3 regions of the Proteus mirabilis HI4320 genome follow, and region 1 is predicted to be linked to each of the others. Evidence: predicted binding sites of a transcription regulator. Region 1 holds the regulator's gene; each other region holds the start of a gene.
The links. The regulator Fur, encoded in region 1, represses iron uptake genes when iron is present. The targets are predictions, from matches to a motif close to ATAATAATGAGAACNACTATCAA.

Region 1 (6,704 bases):
CACTTTTAAACCACCAATAGCAGCACCATTTCCAGATGCGTGAGTTAAACGCGCAGTAATAGGATCACCTGCTAAGGTATTTGCGGTGACCATTTCTGGTGATAATCGTGACAATAACGCTTTTTGCTCATGAGTTGCAGATGCTTGTATACGATTATAGCTTGGAGAGCCAAAACGTTGCGCTAACTCGTTATAATGTTGTTGTGGATCTTTACCTGTTACTGCTTTTATTTCAGCAGCCAGTAAACATAAGATAATACCATCTTTATCTGTTGACCACGGTTTACCATTAAAACGTAAGAATGATGCCCCCGCACTCTCTTCACCACCAAACCCAAACTCGCCACTGAATAGACCTTGCACAAACCATTTAAAGCCGACAGGTACTTCAACAAGTTCACGACCTAAATCAGCCACGACTCGGTCAATCATCGCGCTAGAGACGAGTGTTTTACCCACTTTTACCTCATTTGACCACTGAGGACGATGGCGAAAAAGATAATTAATCGCTGCCGCTAAATAGTGGTTAGGATTCATCAAGCCCGAAGGTGTGACAATACCATGGCGATCGTAATCAGGGTCATTGGCGAAAGCTAAGTCAAATTTATCACGCAGTTGCAATAAACCTTCCATTGCCCAAGGTGATGAGCAATCCATACGGATCACACCATCATGATCTAATGTCATAAAGCGGAAAGTTTGATCCACCTGATCGTTTACCAACTCAAGATCAAGTTCGTAATATTCACCTATGCGTTTCCAGTATTCAATTCCTGAACCACCCAGTGGATCGACACCTAATTTCAAACCCGCTTTTTTAATTGCCTTCATATCAACAACGTCACCTAACGCTTTAACATAAGGCATAATTAAATCTTGCTCGTGAATATAACCACTCGCTAATGCATCATCATAAGAAAGACGTTTAACCCCCGATAAATTATTTTTCAATAATTCATTGGCGCGTTTTTCAATCACAGAGGTTAAATCAGTATCAGCAGGCCCACCATTTGATGGATTGTATTTTATCCCCCCATCTTCAGGAGGATTATGTGATGGTGTAATGACGATACCATCAGCAATGTCTTGGTGCCCTTGATTGTAAGTTAAAATAGAGAAGGAAACGCTAGGCGTTGGGGTATAACCATTATTCTCTTGAATAATCACGTTAACTTTATTTGCAGCAAGCACTTCTAAAACCGAAATAAAAGCAGGCTCAGATAATGCATGGGTATCTTTACCTACATAGCAAGGCCCCGTTACACCATTATTAGCTCGGACTTCAGCAATAGCTTGAGCAATTGCTAGAATATGTGCTTCATTAAAGCTATGACGTTTGGCACTGCCTCGGTGACCCGATGTACCAAATTTCACACGATGAGCATTCTGATTTGCTTGCGGTTTTAGTGAATAATATTGTGCGGTTAATTGCGCTACATTAATCAGATCGCTTTGACGAGTATGTTGCCCAGCTCTTGAATGGATTGCCACAAATCTTCTCCTATTTTACATCACAATCATGCTTTAAACGAAAGCCTTTGCAATGCATCAATTAACAATAGTGTTTAGATAGTTCCACACACTTTATCAATCTCATTGGCAGGGAATTGCATATCCTGCATGATGCTTTGTACCATAGTTCTTTTACGCTCAGTATTTGAGTTGGTAATAACCCAAAATGGCGTACCGGGAATATGGCGAGGTTTTGTATGACGTCCACTGTCGAGCAATGTTTTTTCATCACCGGCAAAATAAATTCGCGTGCGTCCATGTACTGTTTCAGCAGATTGAGTAAAAGTAGCACTATCTAAGCTATATAATGTAGACAGGATCTGTAAAAAACGATCAACTGATTTTGTTTTCTCTGCATAACTATCAGATAACAGCAGTTCACGCATTTCACGGACCGGATTTTTTGCTGGTGCGACAGGCTTAAGATCAGCATCCTGTTTAACGACAGGCGCTTGTACTGACTCAGTGACAACGACTGGCTGTACGGGCTGTTTGGCATCAAGCTTCAATAGACGCCTTAAAATATCTGAAGCGCTTTCACCGATATGTCTAGTTTCGCTAGCGATATAGCGGTAAAGTTCGTCATCAATTTCTATCTTTTTCATTGCTACCCAGTACTATTTTCAAAAAAAAGTGACTAGGATTATAAGATATAATCTTTAAAAACAAAATAGGTAAAATTTCAATAACTTAAAGCGTATTCATTAAAGAATTAATCTTTTTAAACTTTAAGCTGGGTATTTATCCTATTGTTTCTATCTGTATCATCTTCTATTCTTTGAATTTATTGCCATAGAATAGAGTTGACATCTTCTTCAATGCCCTTTCACATCAGCAATTAAAATAATATAAAACTCTGACTTATCCTTATTGAGCTATATCAAAATTTTATCTTTCCCGTTAAGTTTGGAATAATAATCTATATTATTCTATTTTCTCAGAACATAATAAATTAAACTATCTCTTGTTAGCTTAACTTTATTTCATATTCCGAAAAAGACAACAAGTTGGCTAATATGATTGCACATGTCATCATAAGGAAAAAATAGACTTAATTTTGGTCATCAATATGAAACTCAATGCATTATTAAACTATCAAATACATCAACCAGAAACAGCAACGATAAACAATTTACCTATTGTGTTGATCCATGGGCTTTTTGGTGATCTCAATAATCTAGGCGTACTAGGTCGCGATCTACGTCAAGACCACACCGTGATACAAATTGATGTGCGCAACCATGGGCATTCTCCTCATAGTGAAAGTATGCACTATCACGATATGGCACAAGATGTATTAACCCTGCTTGATAGCTTAAATATCGCAAAAGCAATCGTTATAGGTCACTCAATGGGAGGGAAAATTGCAATGGCAATGACCGCTCTCGCACCTCTTCGCCTTGAACGTATCGTGGTTATTGATATGTCTCCTGTTGCTTATAATGTTCGTCGTCATGATAAAATTTTTGCAGCCCTTGAAGCTGTCACTAAAGCTCACGTCACACAACGTACAGAAGCTATTGCTATTATGCGCCCTTTTATTGAAGAAGACGGCGTTATCCAATTTCTGCTTAAATCATTTAAAAAAGGTGAATGGTTATTTAATTTACCCGCAATCAAACAGGCTTACCCCGATATTATTGGTTGGCAAGAAGTGCCTGCTTGGCATCATCCTGTTTTGTTTATACGTGGTGGACTATCCCCATATATTTTAGATGAATATCGCAATAATATTGCTCGCCAATTTCCACAAGCAACCGCCTTTGTTGTCGCCAATACAGGACATTGGGTGCATTCTGAAAAACCAGAAACAGTAATTAAGGCCATTCGTCGCTTCTTAGCCAAAACAGTATAATGTTCCTTTGTTGGTTATAAATCACCAGCAATACTATTTTATAGCGTACAATTATTGCTCTTAAATCTGTCATTGTTGATAAAAAGACCAAATGACAATAGGTTAAACACAGGAAGCAGTAGCGATACGCCGATATGTGGGGTATTATTGGGCGCTTCATATTGAGTCATTGGTATACGCCCTTTCACAGCAAAATTTATGGCAAAAGAACAAACTGATCGCACCACACTGGATTTGTTCGCAAATGAACGCAGACCTGGGCGACCTAAAACAAACCCGCTTTCTCGGGATGAACAGCTTAGAATTAATAAACGAAACCAATTACGACGCGATCGCGTCAATGGATTACGTCGGGTTGAGTTGAAATTAAATGAGGATGCTGTCAATGCGCTTAATGAGCTTGCGAGCGCAAAAAATGTCAGTCGTAGTGAGCTTATTGAAGAAATATTACTAGAACAACTCGCACAAACTTATGCGTTAAAAAAACATCAAAGCTAAAAAAATCAGCAGGAAAATCACACAAATTCGACAGAATTACCCTGCTCTTTTCGTCAAAATAGTGCTTTAGTTTTCAATGATGAAAACATGATGTTTATCTTTTACTGGTAATTGTTCAAAAATACAGACAAAGAGAATAAAAGAGGTTATCTCACTTTATGGCAATCATAGGAATATTCTTCGGCAGTGATACCGGCAACACTGAAAATATTGCCAAAATGCTTCAAGAAAGATTAGGCGCGGATAATGCCGAAGTTCATGATATCGCAAAATCCAGTCAAGAAGACATCGAAGCATTTGATATTCTATTACTAGGTATTCCTACCTGGTATTATGGTGAAGCACAATGCGATTGGGATGACTTTTTCCCAACATTAGAAGATATTGATTTCAACGGTAAACTTGTTGCTCTATTTGGTTGTGGTGACCAAGAAGACTATGCAGAATACTTCTGTGACGCAATGGGAACTATTCGTGATATCATTGAACCTCGTGGCGCAGTCATTGTGGGTCATTGGCCTACTGAAGGTTATCATTTTGAAGCATCTAAAGGTCTTGCTGATGATAATCACTTTATCGGCCTTGCGATTGATGAAGATCGCCAACCAGAATTAACTGAAGAGCGTGTTGACGCTTGGGTTGCTCAGATCAAAGAAGAGATGAGCCTTGACGAAATTCTGGGATAATATAAATTCTTAATATTGAGAATGATAATTATTCAATGGTGTGCTAAGATAGTGTGATAGGTGGGGTGTTTATTTTTTAATATCATGCCTATAATCATTAAGGTTATTAAATACCCTATGTATTAATGAATATATACAGTATTTTGTGAGCACATATTAAATTCACCATTAGCAACAGGATTAAATCCGCATGACCGACAATAATAAAGCGTTAAAAAATGCTGGGTTAAAAGTTACACTTCCTCGCTTAAAGATCTTGGAAGTGCTCCAGGATCCTGAGTGCCATCATGTCAGTGCTGAAGATCTCTATAAAAAACTGATCGATATCGGCGAAGAGATTGGTCTGGCAACAGTCTATCGCGTCTTAAACCAATTTGATGATGCTGGTATTGTTACCCGACATAATTTTGAAGGTGGTAAATCAGTATTTGAATTAACTCAACAACATCACCATGATCACTTAATTTGCCTTGATTGTGGTAAAGTTATCGAGTTTACTGACGATGCTATCGAAGTTCGTCAAAGAAATATCGCTGAACGCCATGGCATCAAACTTTCCAATCATAGCCTGTATTTATATGGTCACTGCGCCGCAGGTAATTGTAAAGAAGATAGCCACGCACATGATGAGAAGTAATCATTCTGGATAATATCTCAGTAAAAAAAGGAACTGCCCGCAGTTCCTTTTTTATTGGTAACGCTACTTAACCACACTAATACTATGCTTAATATGTTTTAGGTGTACTACGATAGTAAATGTAACAATGACCAATAGTGACCAAGATCCCCACTTCCCAGCATGCACAACAGACCACGCACCAATTTGATTTGGATATTGCCATACACCAAAGAACGTACCGAAATTCTCAGCAAGCCAAATAAAAAAACCTATCAGAACAAAAGCCAGTAACAGAGGCATCCGTCTCTCTGTATCATAAGGCGTAAAATAGACCACACTACGGGCATAAAGACCTAAAATAAATGCCGTTAAATACCAACGATAATCACCAATAAAATGATGAGAAAAGAAATTAATATAAATAGCGAGAGCAACCAAAGTTGCCATCCAATAAGGAGGATAATGTTCTATTCGAACTTTTAAAAAACGCCATGCTTGAATTAAATAACTCCCGACAGCAGAATACATAAACCCTGTAAATAAAGGCACTTCCCACAATTTTGTGTAAGCAAAATCAGGATATTTCCATGAGCCAATCGCTGCTGATGTTTTAAATAGCTCCATGACAAAACCTACAACATGAAAAAAACAAATTGCTTTTAATTCATCCCATGTTTCAAGTTTTCCCCATACCATCCATAATTGGAAAACAATAGCGAGAATAAGCAAAACATCATAACGCGGTATACCTAGCACTCCTTTACTAGGCGTCGCAAATAAAATAAAGAAGAAAAAACCAGCGAATAAGCAAGAACGTGCCTCTTTTACACCGAAAAAAAGAAACTCAACAATAAATCGATTTATACCTCTGAAAGGCTTTAATGGTGGCTCTAATAAGAAATCATCCAATCGTTTTAACATGCTTCTTCCTGAAAACCTGTATTATTCAATTGTATTAAATGCAGATTAATAAATATAAATAAAGAAAGGTAAAATAAGTTGCAAGAAATCTGCCATAAAATGAAAAAATGCACAAGAATGAAAAAGACTAAAAAAAAGGATATTAAAAAACATGAATACATTACTCTTTTTTATTTATCATATTTTTTATTGTTTTTTCTTTTTTATCATAATGTTAATTAGATTTTTTATTAAGGATAAAGCGTAATAAATACACTTTATCCTTATTGTTATTTAGAAAATCGTAAATGGCATGATCACATTGAATTTAACGTCTTTTTCATCTTGGAAGATATTACCAAAACCACCTTCATAGCTTGGTATATCGGAATGGTTATCATAACGAGTGTAGTGGAGTTTAAATAACGTACCTTTCGCTCTCCCCTCTTGAACGGTATACATGATGTCGGCATTCCATGCGCTTTCTCTAATACGTTTACTTTGGTCATAAATAGGGTTACTACTCGGTTTTGCATCCCAAGCATACACATAGGAAGTACCAATCGCCCAGCCCGGTAGATCCCAATTTTTTAGATCATACATCACTCCCGCGTATAATGCTTTTTCACCATTG
Region 2 (6,704 bases), 540 kb from region 1:
GGGCTCTAGACAAGATGAAACACACATTTGCTGCGTAATAAAACAAAAAGCCATAGTACCGCGAAGTACTATGGCTTTTAAATTTATTAAAATAATAAAAATGCTATGTGTAGTTCTCTGCCTTTCTCTTTATATTTTACTCACAACCGACAAAAATATCCGTTGCAGTATAGATAAGTAAATAAAATCAACTTATCAGTAATTGAATGACTGAAAACAACGATCTACCTGGTGTAATAAAAAAAGTAAGTAACCAAAACGGAAACTTAGATAATAAATAAATTAGGCGTTGTTACAGGTTACAACATGTTTCAATTTGTAACTGGAATGCATTATATCCAATAGAATTTTTTGCGCAAGTTTTTTTACACTTAAACCAAATAGCAATAAAAACATTATTAATCATGTGGTTATAGTCATATTTACCATAAGAACAAAAATATTTATCAAATAAAAAGTGAAAAAATATGAATAGTTAACGAATATTGATACTATTGGAACTTTAATAATAGTATCTACTTATTATTAATTGATTCAGCACATAATCACTTAAGTAATTTAATTAATACTACTATACAAAATTTAATCTAAAGACGATTAATAACATTTAACACTAAAGCTAAATTTTATTTTAGCGCAACTATTAATATACTAGAAAAATAAATAGTACAAAAAGATAACCATATTTATATCTTTAGTGAATAAAAAAGCACTCTATTAATCATTACAATATGACTGATAGAGTGCTGATATTTTTAAGTATAATATAAGTAAAAAATTAGTTACCCGATGATACGGTTTCCATCCCCACTAGCCCTACTTTGAGGTATCCCGCCTTCCTTAATGAGTCCATTGCCCCCATTAAAGTTTCATAATCGACCGTTTTATCGGCTTGGAAAAAGATAGTCGTTTCTTTATTCGACTGCGTCATAGAATCCAAGACACTGGCCATCGTCTCATGAGTTACCATCTCTTCACCGATAAAAATCTGTTTATCTGATTTAATCGTCAAATAAACAGGTTTTTCTGGCCGAGGTTGAGGCTTGGCACTCGAAGCAGGTAAATTGACTTTAATATCAACCGTCGCTAAGGGGGCTGCTACCATGAAGATAATCAGCAGTACTAACATCACATCAATAAAAGGTGTGACGTTAATATCATGCAATTCATTATCTTCACCTGAATCATTACCAAGATTCATTGCCATAATTCATTACCTTGATTTGCTGTTTTCAATATCTAAGTCACGACTGACTAAGGTCACTACACCTGTTGCAATATCGCCAATTTCACCACGATAACCGGAAATCATACGTGCAAAAATATTGTAAATAATGACCGCAGGGATAGCTGCAATCAAGCCGATGGCGGTTGCTAATAATGCTTCTGCGATACCGGGGGCAACCACCGCTAAGTTGGTAGTTTGAGAATGCGCAATACCAATAAAACTATTCATGATCCCCCAAACCGTACCAAACAAACCGATAAAAGGAGAAATTGCCCCAATGGTCGCTAAATAACCATTACCACGTCCTAATTCACGAATAATAGCCGCGACACGACGCTCCATGCGCATCTCAACACGCTCTTTAATACCGGATGCAACGTGACTATCTTGAGAGTAAGTACGCTCTAATTCAGCATCATTAAAAAAATCGGCTGTCGCACTTTTATTGCCAAATTTTTGGCTAATCGCTAATGCCTCTTTGAGGGATTTCGCTTCTACTAATTGCGCACTTTCATTTCTTAAACGACGACGTAATGCTAATAAGTAGCTACCTTTAGCAAAGAACAGCGCCCAAGTGACAATAGAGGCGAGTAGCAAACCGATCATGACACTTTTTACCACGAGATCTGCATTGCGATACATTCCCATAACAGAGAGATCTTCAGCAAATCCCCCTCCAGTGACGATTTCAGGTGTCGCACCTTGCGTGGCATTTTCTGGCTCTAGAGCTGTCTGTGCAGCATCTCCTGTGCTCGTCGATGTATTCTCTTCTGCCACTGGTGTTTCAGAAGTTGCCGTTTTGGCTGCTTCCCCCGTTGGCGTTGCCGTATTTTCTGCTGTTGGTGCAATCGTTGTAGTCGCCGTTCCCTGTGTAGAAGCGGTTGAAGAAGTGGCCGTAGTCGCAGGTTGCTCAGTTTGCTTAGCCGGTGTCGTATCCGCAAAAGCAGAGCCTGTCAGACCGATTGCCAATATAATAGAAGCTGTCAAATTACGCATCAGTTGGCCTTTTACTCTCTTTCTTATCTAATTATCTATTCAGTAATGAAGTTTCTATTTCACTACTTACCCAAAATCGTTTATTTACAATCATCCTGTTGCCATCAGGAAAAAGAGAAACGCTCAGATGATATCAAACATGAAGCATTTTGATAGTAATTATCATTACTATTTAGCCATTTTTTTTTCATTTGTCGATTTTTAAGACAATTTTTCGTTATTTCATATAACGTGAAATTTTATCAACTGTCGCGATCCTCTTTTGTACTTCAGTAAAAAATGCATTAACTTGGGGTAAACACATCATTACATAACAAGTAGGTATAACGGATGACGCAAAAAAAACCAGAAACCTCACTGCTATTAAGTGGTCGATCAAAAAAATATTCACAAGGCGCAGTAAACCCTATTATACAGCGAACTTCATCGGTTATTTTTGATACGGTTGCCCAAAAACGTGAAGCCACCCAAAAACGAGCTGAAGGAGCTCTATTTTATGGGCGAAGAGGTACTACCACGCATTTTGCACTACAAGAGGCACTAACCGAACTAGAACAAGGGACCGGTTGCGCATTATTTCCATCAGGTGCGGCGGCTATTACTCAATCTATTCTTGCGTTTATTGAACAAGGTTGTCATATCCTTGTGACTGGTTCCGCTTACGATCCCACGCAAAATTTTTGTGATCAGATATTAAGTAAATTTTCTGTCACCACAACCTATTTTGATCCCTTAATCGGCACTGAAATTAGTCAATTATTACGCCCTGAAACAAAAATTGTTTTTCTAGAATCACCCGGCTCTATTACGATGGAAGTGCAAGATTTACAAGGTATTATCACTGCGGTAAGACACTATAACCCAAATATTATTATAATGATTGATAATACGTGGGCAGCAGGTTTATTACTTAAACCTCTTACTTTAGGTGCTGATATTTCTATCCAATCAGCGACCAAATATATTATTGGTCACTCAGATGGTATGTTAGGTTTTGCTGTTGCTAATCAACGTTGTTGGCCACAATTACGTGAAAACACGTATTTATTAGGCCAGTGCGCAGATCCGGATACAGCTTATATGGCAGCTCGTGGTTTAAGAACCTTAGCAGTTAGAATGAAACAACATGAGCAAAGTGGATTAGAAATTGCGCGTTGGTTAAAACAGCACCCGCTAGTGGATAATGTCTACCATCCAGCACTCTCTTCTTGTCCGGGGCACACCTATTTTCAACGTGATTTTACTGGAAGTAATGGGTTGTTCTCTTTTAGTCTAAAAAAGATCCTCACCACTGAGGAATTTTCACGTTTTCTTGATAACTTATCCCTGTTTAAAATGGCCTTTTCATGGGGTGGATTTGAATCTCTTATTTTAGGCTATCATCCCAATGATATTAAAGCGATGCGACAATATGACACTCAGCCCACTCTCGCAGGAACCTTATTTAGAGTACATATCGGCTTAGAAAATATTGATGATTTAATTGAAGATCTAGAGCAAGCATTTTTACGTATTTCTAACTAATTCATCTCTTTTTTTATTAAAAAAAAGCTATCCCTGTGGTTTCACAGGGATTAAATCAAACGATCATCTTCTTTTTACGTTAGAATAGCTCTCATATAGTTTTTTTGTGATGCGAGTTCGCCGAATGGGTACATTAAAAGAGATAATTCACGCGCTACTGCAACATGATTATATGGTGCTAGCTGATCCAAATATTTTGTGGATTATTTATATTGTTCTTTTTGTTATTATTATGCTGGAAAATGGGGTTCTACCTGCCGCATTTCTACCCGGCGATACATTATTAATTCTCTGTGGTGCATTAATTGCCAAAGATGTTTTACATTTCTTGCCAACCATTATTGTGTTAGGTACTGCCGCGAGTATTGGTAGCTGGCTTGGCTTTCTGCAAGGCCGCTGGCTAAGTGATACTAAAGTGGTCAAACGTTGGATGGCTCAATTACCCGAACAATATCACCATAAAGCCAATGATCTTTTCCATCGTCGAGGCCTGTACGCACTATTAATTGGCCGTTTTATCGGTTTTGTACGTACATTACTACCAACTTTGGCCGGTTTATCTGAATTACAACAACGTCGCTTTCAACTATTTAACTGGATTAGTGGCTTCTTATGGGTCGGTCTTATTGTCTCATTAGGTTATATACTGAACCTGATCCCTTTTATTCAAAAACATGAAACATTGGTGATGAATATTCTTATGACATTACCAGTATTACTATTAACTGCCGGTTTAATTGGCTCTATTGTGATGTATATTCGTCATCGTAAAAGTAGCAATAACAGCGCCAAATAAGCCATTTCGAGTAACACCAAAAACGCCATTATTTAAAGTGAAAATAATGGCGTTTTTTATGTATTATTCGATGCTGTGACACACGTTCAGTTGTTCATTTTCTTATCTCCTATCCTATTAAGATATTTATAAAACAGATTTATTATTGTAATGGTAATATTTCAACTAATTGATTTATTATATTTTAATGGCTTTCGAAGCAAGAAATGTTGGAATATAACTATCAATTAAAAAACGAGCCTGAGGAGCAAAATCTTCAACAAAATCTTGTAATAAAAAACCTGCTCTTAATTGCCCACCAATCAAATCTGTCAACGAATGACCAAATACAAGTCCGTCTCCCTTTGCAATTTTTTCTTGCAAAATATCTGAAGGTAATGAATTTTGATCACTATAAGGCAAACGATAAGTCGGTCTCATTAATCCTTGTGCACGCAATGCCTGATTTCTGTCATCAACAAAAACTACAGGGTTATAAAAACTCGCCATAAGAACTCCGTTTTTTCTCAATACACGATAACATTCTTGCCAAACAGGATTAACATCAGGTACATAAAGATTTGAAATTGGATGAAAAACAATATCAAAACTTTCATCAGAAAATACCGATAAATCAGCCATATCCCCTTGTTGAGTAGTTAAAGCTAACTGATGTTTTTGTGCCAATTGACTATCTTTACTCAGTTGCCCTTCAGATAAATCAAAAACGGTCACAATACCACCAGCAGCAGCTAAAATAGGTGCTTGTTGCCCACCAGCTGAAGCTAAGCAGAGTATATTTTTACCTTTAATATCTGCTAACCACTCCTTTTTAACGGGATTCGGCGTTAAATGTACTTTCCAGTTTCCTTTTTTTGCCTCGATAATTTCTTTATCGTCCACGGGTTTAGACCATTGATTTTGCATTGCGGCTTGTTTATCCCAATGAGCTTGGTTTAATGTTAAATAATGACTTTTCATACTACTCCTTATAAATTAACTACAATTAATAACTATAGTTATGAAAAAAAGGGTTTAACACTCGCATTCATAACCCCGCTGTTATAGTGATGTCATATTATCCCGTCTATATACAGTGAAATAATTTTTCCTAATGATTTGTCATGCTACAGCATATCAAGAACATAAAATTAAGGTGGAAACAACCATGCAAAATTTCACTTATTACTCCCCCACTCGAATTCATTTTGGTCAAGGACAAATTGCAAAATTACGTTCTGAAATTGGGAAAAATGAAAGAATTTTATTAACTTATGGCGGTGGAAGTATTAAGCGCAATGGGATACTTGATCAAGTGCATGCGGCCTTACCAGGGTATCAAATTCATGAGTTTGGCGGTATTGAACCCAATCCTTCGTATGAAACGCTAATGAAAGCTGTTGCTTACGCTCGTTATCACGGTATTACTCATTTACTGGCTGTAGGAGGAGGCTCTGTTGTTGATGGAACCAAATTTATTGCGGCTGCAATACCTTATCAAGGAGAGCCTTGGGAGATTGTCACTAGCCGAGGTCAGGCAATTGAAAAAGCACTGCCATTAAGCTGTGTACTAACCCTTCCAGCAACTGGCTCTGAAACCAATTGTTTTTCCGTGATCAGTAAAAAACAAACGATGGATAAACAAAGTTTTGCTAGCCCACATGTTTATCCTCATTGCGCTATTTTAGATCCAACTGCAACGTTTTCTTTACCACCAAGACAAACCGCTAATGGCGTTGTTGACGCATTTATTCATATTTTAGAGCAATATCTTACTTATCCGGTAAATGCGCTTGTACAAGATGAATATGCAGAAGGCCTATTAAGGATCTTAATCGAAGAAGGACCGAAAGCCCTCACCTCACCACAAGACTACGATATCCGTGCTAATATAATGTGGACAGCATCCCAAGCACTTAATGGTATTCTTGGTGTCGGTGTACCGCAAGATTGGGCAACCCATGCATTAGGCCATGAAATTACTGCATTACACGGGCTTGATCACGCACAAACCCTCGCGATTGTCTTACCCGCGCTATTAAACGAAAAACGTCAGGAGAAATACGCTAAGTTGATCCAATATGCACAAAAAGTGTGGGGGATCCATCAAGGCTCTGATGCATTTAAAATCGATAGCGCCATCAATGAGACTCGTAAGTTCTTTGAACGCATGGGACTAAA
Region 3 (6,704 bases), 170 kb from region 1:
ACAAGGGGTTAAATTAAAATTTGATGATTTTCAGTTAACCACCCAAGAGCATTCTCATCCTATTTTAGAAAAAACGGATTTAATTGATATTGCTTATCAGGCATGGCATGAACGTCGAAATGGCAGGGGAGTAAGATTAGTCGGTTTTCATGTCACGTTGCAAGATCCACAAATGGAACGACAACTTCTTTTAGCATTATAAGTATTAAAAAACCATAGCGAGCATCAAGGCGCACTATGGTTAATGTATTTAAATATACTTTTTAATTAATAGATGATCACCAGCGGTAATTTATCGTTGCTGTCATGGTTCTGCCAATGCCATAAAAACAGGCAGTTTCACCCGCACAAGAGGCAACATAGTGTTTGTTGGCAATATTATTCATATTTAGTTGAACTTCAGCCCCTTTTAAAGAGGAGGATAACTCGCCTAAAGAATAACCTACCATGGCATCATACAAAGTGACTGCAGGTACACTAATCGTATTTTTAGTGTCACCTTGAGATACACCGATATATCTCACACCAAAGCCCGCTTTAGCACCATTAAATAGCCCTGATGTTTCATCATACTGCCCCCAAAATGATGCCATATGTTTAGGAACCCGTGGTAATTCTTTTCCTTGTGTACCTGCGGTGATGGTTTTTCTCACTTCAGTATCGGTATAAGCATAGCTACTAATAAATGATATATTTTCAGTTAATTGGCTATTAATTTGCGCTTCAATACCACGGCTTCTAATTTCACCTACTGGCTCAAAATAGGCTTTTTCAGCGTTATAGTTAGTCACATTACGTTGTTGTAATTGGTAAATAGAGAGTGTTGCTAATGTCTGTTCATTTGGGGTGAGGTATTTTATTCCTACTTCTAATTGACGTCCTTCACTTGGCTCAAATGGTGCACTACCCGGAGCTCTTCGTGTCTGTAAATTAGGTTCAAAAGAGGTGCTATAACTAATATAAGGTGAAATACCATTATCAAAGGCATAGAGTAGACCCACTCGACCGGTTAGCTTCTGGTCGTCTTGTTGGTCTTTGCTGCTTTTGATGTGATCATAGGTACGAACTTGCGCCCAATCTTGGCGTAATCCCCCTAATAAGATCCAGTTTTTCCATTGGATCTGATCTTGCAAATAGATCCCTAACTGGTCGTGTTTTTGTAATTGATTTGTCACCGGTTTTTGTAAACTGATATCAATAGGATAATGATAATTAGGATTTCGCCAATCCAGATCATATTCTGGGCCCATCGCTTGCAATAAATTGTCTTTATTTTTACTCCATTGATAATCAATACCTATAATTACTGTATGCGCTAATTTTTCAGTATCAAAATCAGCTTGTAGTCGAGTATCAATACCAAATGTATCTGTTTCTCGTTTTTCCTGTTGAGCTCGGCGTTCAAGAATATAAGGGTTATCTTTTCTTAATGAACCAAAAACAAGATATTTATATTTTTGTTTGATATGGCTATAACGGGCATTTTGGATCAATTTTAATCTATCATTAAATTCATGTTCAAATTCATAACCAACGCCATATTGTTGACGCCATGATTGGTGATAATCAGCATTATTTACATTGAAATCAAATGGAATGGTGCCTTCGGGTGTTGTTTTGACCGTACCATAAGCTGGCAAAAAATTACGGTATCCCGCTTCGGGCTCTTGTTGAATAAAACTTAATAACGTTAAACGTGTCTGCTCATTTGGCAAAAAAGTGATGGCAGGGGCAAGGGCAAATCGTTCTTCTTTATAGTCTTTAATTTGAGTTTGTTGTGTTTTTGCTAATCCATTAAGGCGATAGAGAATACGATTATCATCACTTAATGAGCCTGCAAAATCAAAAGCTGTCTCTGCTAATTTATCATTTCCTACACGTGCTTGAATATGATTAATGGTTGTTGAAGTGGGTCTTTTGCTGGTCATTGCCACAAGACCACCTGGATTTAATTGACCATATAGAACAGAAGACGGGCCACGGATCAGCTCAACTCTCTCTAATAGCCAAGGGTCAATAGCTCCTGTAGAAGATGAGGCTCCCATACCATAACTAAGTCCATCAAGAAAGCGAGGGGCATAGCTATACCCACGAATAAAGATTTCATCATTTCGGTTTGAACTGCCGCGATATTCAGTGAAAACGCCAGGTGTATACCGCAATGCTTGAGAGACAGAACTGACATCTTGCGCATCCATCTGGTCACGTGTAATGACACTGATTGATTGTGGTGTCTTATCTATATCACTAAGTATTTTATTTGTTGATAGTGTTTTTGTTGCCACTAAACCTGAAATTGGTCCTTGCGGATCTTGTGAGGGGGATGCGGTAACAATGATTTTATCAGGTGAATTTTGTGTCATTGCGGCATGAATTTGTAACGATAACAGACTGAAGGGGAGAGTAAGTAATAGGTTGGTAGCAATAATTTTTTTAGACACTGTTGATCCCTTTAAATTTTTAATTTTTCTTTACCTAAAATGCGGTAATGGTGAAAATACCATTATGTAAATATTAATACTAATGATAATTATTATTATTCTATAAATTATTTTTATTAGTATTAATTTTTTATTACAAAATAGTATAAGAATTGGCTTTTATAAGGTGGGTTGGGAATAAGTTATAGGGAGATAAAATAACAAAAAACCCGCCTATTAAGCGGGTTTGATAACTGTTTTTAAGTAGAATTATTTAGCCGGGATCGCTTTTAAAATAGCTGTCAGTAACTGCCAGTATTGGCCTACACTCTTAATGTGTACTCGCTCATCCGGTGAGTGTGCACCGCGAATAGTTGGCCCAATAGAGACCATATCCATATCTGGATAAGGTTTTTTAAATAGACCGCACTCAAGACCTGCATGGATCACCATAATATTTGGCACTTTATCAAATAGTTGTTGATAAGTGTCGCGTACTAAGTGCATAACCGGTGAATCCGCATCAGGTTTCCAGCCAGGATAACCACCTTTGGTTTCGATATCTGCTTGAGCAAGTTTGGCTAATGCTGTCAGCATGCTAACAACATAAGTTTTACCGCTATCAATCAGAGAGCGAATTAAACATAGGATTTCTACTTTATCGTCAACAATACTCACTACACCGACGTTTAATGAGGTTTCAACCACACCTTCCACATCATCACTCATGCGAATAACACCATTTGGCATGGCATTAAGTAAATTGATAGTGCGAGATTGACAATCAGCAGTAAATACTGGTTTTTCGGTGCTAGTATCTGTTAATTCGATAGCTAGATTTTTTTCAGCAATGGCTAATTCACTTTTTAATAGCGCTTCAAATTCTGTGGTAATGCTATTTAATTGAGTCGCTTTATCCGCAGGAATAGCAAAAATAATATGCGCTTCACGAGGGATAGCATTACGCAGTGTACCACCATGGAAATCAATTAATTTTAGTGCTAATTCATCCGCATGTTCAGCAAGGAAACGCGCTAATAATTTGTTTGCATTACCTAAACCTAAATGAATATCACCACCTGAGTGGCCGCCATTTAGGCCTTTTAGTACCAGTTTTTTGACGATATGGTTTGCAGGAATAGCTTCATAAGTGAGGTCTACCGTGGTTTTAACATCAATACCACCGGCACAACCCATATAGATTTCGCCTTCTTCTTCTGAGTCTGTATTAATCAGAATATCTGCTTGTAACCAACCAGGCTGTAGTCCAAAAGCACCATCCATTCCAGTTTCTTCTGTCATGGTTAACAATACTTCTAAGGGGCCATGTTTAACAGTATCGTCAGCTAATACAGCGAGTGCAGAAGCCATACCAACACCATTATCTGCACCTAATGTGGTGCCTTTCGCTTTTACCCATTCACCATCAATATAAGGTTGGATAGGATCTTTGGTAAAGTCGTGTTCGGTATCGTTATTTTTTTGTGGCACCATATCTAAGTGCGCTTGTAAAACGACTGTTTTACGATCTTCCATACCTTTGGTGGCAGGTTTACGGATTAAAATATTTCCTACCGCATCGCGCTCAACAGATAAACCTTTTTCTGTCGCCCAAGCCATAATGTGGGACGCTAAGGCTTCTTCATGGTATGAAGGGTGTGGAATTGAACAAATTTTTGCAAAAATATCCCATAATGGTTGTGGGGATAGAGTAGATAGTTCAGACACGATGGATCTCCTCTAACAGCATCTGTGTTATGAATAGCCTACCGCTTTCTTAAGGGTTAGCTTTATTATTCTGAGCGTTATTCGCCAAATATAATTGAGAATATCACTTTCTTTTGATGAATGCGTCATTCTCTTACGTATCTATCTAATAATTTGGATTTCTGTGTTGGTGTTCGCTTTTTTATTGCGTGTTTTTTAGACAAAAAAAATACATATCAGGAAAAATGAGGATTATCTCGACCATTTTTATGTTTTCTCTGGTTTTTGAACGCTCAAATCACTATAATCTCGCGCAACCTTTTTTTCCGCAAAAAAGCTTCTCTCGAATTTCAAGTAGCTAGGATCACAATATTATGAGCGAAAAATATGTTGTAACGTGGGATATGTTGCAAATACATGCCCGTCAATTGGCACAACGTTTGTTACCAGTCGAACAATGGACAGGCATTATTGCCGTCAGTCGTGGTGGATTAGTTCCTGCCGCATTACTTGCTCGTGAATTGGGTATCCGCCATGTGGATACTGTCTGTATTTCTAGCTATGATCATGACCATCAACGTGACCTCAAAATCTTAAAAAAAGCAGAAGGTGATGGTGAAGGTTTTATCGTTGTTGACGATTTAGTTGATACAGGTGGCACCGCAAAAGTTATCCGTGAAATGTATCCGAAAGCACATTTTGTCACTATCTTTGCTAAGCCAGAAGGGCGTCCGTTAGTTGATGATTTTGTGGTCGATATTCCACAAAATACCTGGATTGAACAACCTTGGGATATGGGCGTTATGTTTGTTCCCCCTGTTTGTGATAAAAAATAATTTATCTTAATCAATTAATTCAAATATATTGATAAAATCCTCGTTTATTGAACTGACCCCAGTTCCTATGCGAGGATTTTTTATATCGGCTTTATTTTTGATGACCTTACGCTTTTCCTATCTCTTCGTGCTGATGTTGATCTGCTATTCCACTGTAGAAGTGAAATCCATGTTATGATATGAGCAGAATTTTGAGCCTCATTATACGATACACACTGATTTGAAGAGTGATATGGCAAATAATACAAATCTTTCTGAAACGTTATTTAAACCTCGTGCTAAACATGCGGAAACCTCAACGTTAATACAGTACACACACCCTAAATCTAATATTGATTCGTACTCTGTACTTAATGGGATGAGCCAGCAAAATTGGTATCGCACAATTCAACGTCTACAGTGGATCTGGCGAGGTATTTCCCCCATAGAGATCGAAGAAGTATTAAGTCGCATTGCTATTTTTGATGCGCCACGCAGTGATGATAAATTTATTGATACAGTCGTTGGTTATCGACGTGGCAACTGGTCATTTGAATGGTCTCATCAAGCAATGATTTGGCAACAAAAAGCGTTACGAGAGACCTCAGAGGAAGCAGCCGCTGATTGTTGGTTACGAGCGGCAAACCTTTATAGCATTGCTGCTTATCCATTTATTAATGGCGATTTTCTTGCTGATCAAGCGGTAGTATTGGCGATGAAAGCTTTTGAAAATGCCATGAAATTCTCTTCATTTGAAGTAAAAAAACTGACGTTTAAATTAACAGGTAAAGGAACTACCAGTGGATTTTTACATCTACCTAAAGGGTGTAAAGGACCTTATCCAACAGTCATTTTTTGTGGTGGGTTAGATAGTTTACAAAGTGATTATGTTAACTTTTTTAGGCGCTACTTATCACCAAAAGGTATCGCGATGTTAACCGTAGATATGCCATCTATTGGTTATTCTGTTAAGCAGAAACTCAGCGAAAATACCTGTCAATTGCATGGTGATATTTTACAGCAGTTGGGAGATATTCCATGGATTGATCACACTCGAGTGGGCGTAATGGGATTTCGGTTTGGTGCCAATATTGCGGTGCGTTTAGCCTATCTTTATCCAAAATTGATTAAAGGTGTTGTGGCATTAGGGCCATTAATTCATGCCTTTTTTACTCAAGCGGAATTACAGAAGAAAATCCCCATTATGTATCTCGATGTACTGGCGAGCCGCTTAGGATTATTAAATATAGATGAAAACAATCTCAGACTATCGTTAAGTAGTTATTCACTGAAAAACCAAGGGTTGATTGGTCGTCGTATGCCAGTGCCGATGATGAGTGTTTATTGGAAAGGGGATGAAATTAGTCCTAAAGAGGATTCGCAGCTCATTGCTCGCTCTTCTATGGATGGCGATATAGTAGAAATAAAAGAAAAACCACTTTATAAAGGGCTTGAACAGGCATTAACTAAAAGCGCAGATTGGATCTATGCTAAATTAATATAAATAATTTCAAACAATAACTTGCTAATTATAATAGATTATATAACAGTAGAGGTGATAAGGAGACTGAATTTATGACTTCATCTTTGCACCCTACCCGAGGTAAGTTATTAAAACGTTTTGCTCAAATAGGACCTTATATCCGTGAGCAACAATGCCAAGAAAGCCAGTTTTTTTTTGATTGTTTAGCTGTTTGTGTAAATAAGAAAGTCACACCAGAAAAACGAGAGTTTTGGGGCTGGTGGATGGAACTTGAACGTA

Region 2: exbB (tonB-system energizer ExbB) is a predicted target of Fur. The motif match lies at 2,374-2,396, and genes of this name have one in related genera.
Region 3: PMI_RS01740 (TonB-dependent siderophore receptor) is a predicted target of Fur. The motif match lies at 2,518-2,540, and genes of this name have one in related genera.

The regions. Positions count from the first base shown of each region.
Region 1 is NC_010554.1:584,276-590,979, reverse strand. It holds gene pgm (phosphoglucomutase (alpha-D-glucose-1,6-bisphosphate-dependent)) at 1-1,491, opposite strand, end outside; gene seqA (replication initiation negative regulator SeqA) at 1,566-2,117, opposite strand; gene ybfF (esterase) at 2,582-3,367, shown strand; gene ybfE (LexA regulated protein) at 3,566-3,865, shown strand; gene fldA (flavodoxin FldA) at 4,024-4,551, shown strand; gene fur (ferric iron uptake transcriptional regulator) at 4,742-5,188, shown strand; gene PMI_RS02670 (DUF817 domain-containing protein) at 5,252-6,091, opposite strand; gene chiP (chitoporin ChiP) at 6,365-6,704, opposite strand, start outside.
Region 2 is NC_010554.1:45,618-52,321, reverse strand. It holds gene exbD (TonB system transport protein ExbD) at 779-1,207, opposite strand; gene exbB (tonB-system energizer ExbB) at 1,214-2,224, opposite strand; gene metC (cystathionine beta-lyase) at 2,555-3,748, shown strand; gene PMI_RS00130 (DedA family protein) at 3,873-4,544, shown strand; gene PMI_RS00125 (class I SAM-dependent methyltransferase) at 4,722-5,504, opposite strand; gene PMI_RS00120 (iron-containing alcohol dehydrogenase) at 5,692-6,704, shown strand, end outside.
Region 3 is NC_010554.1:411,431-418,134, forward strand. It holds gene dinB (DNA polymerase IV) at 1-202, shown strand, start outside; gene PMI_RS01740 (TonB-dependent siderophore receptor) at 279-2,441, opposite strand; gene PMI_RS01745 (aminoacyl-histidine dipeptidase) at 2,691-4,148, opposite strand; gene gpt (xanthine phosphoribosyltransferase) at 4,502-4,963, shown strand; gene frsA (esterase FrsA) at 5,196-6,446, shown strand; gene crl (sigma factor-binding protein Crl) at 6,518-6,704, shown strand, end outside.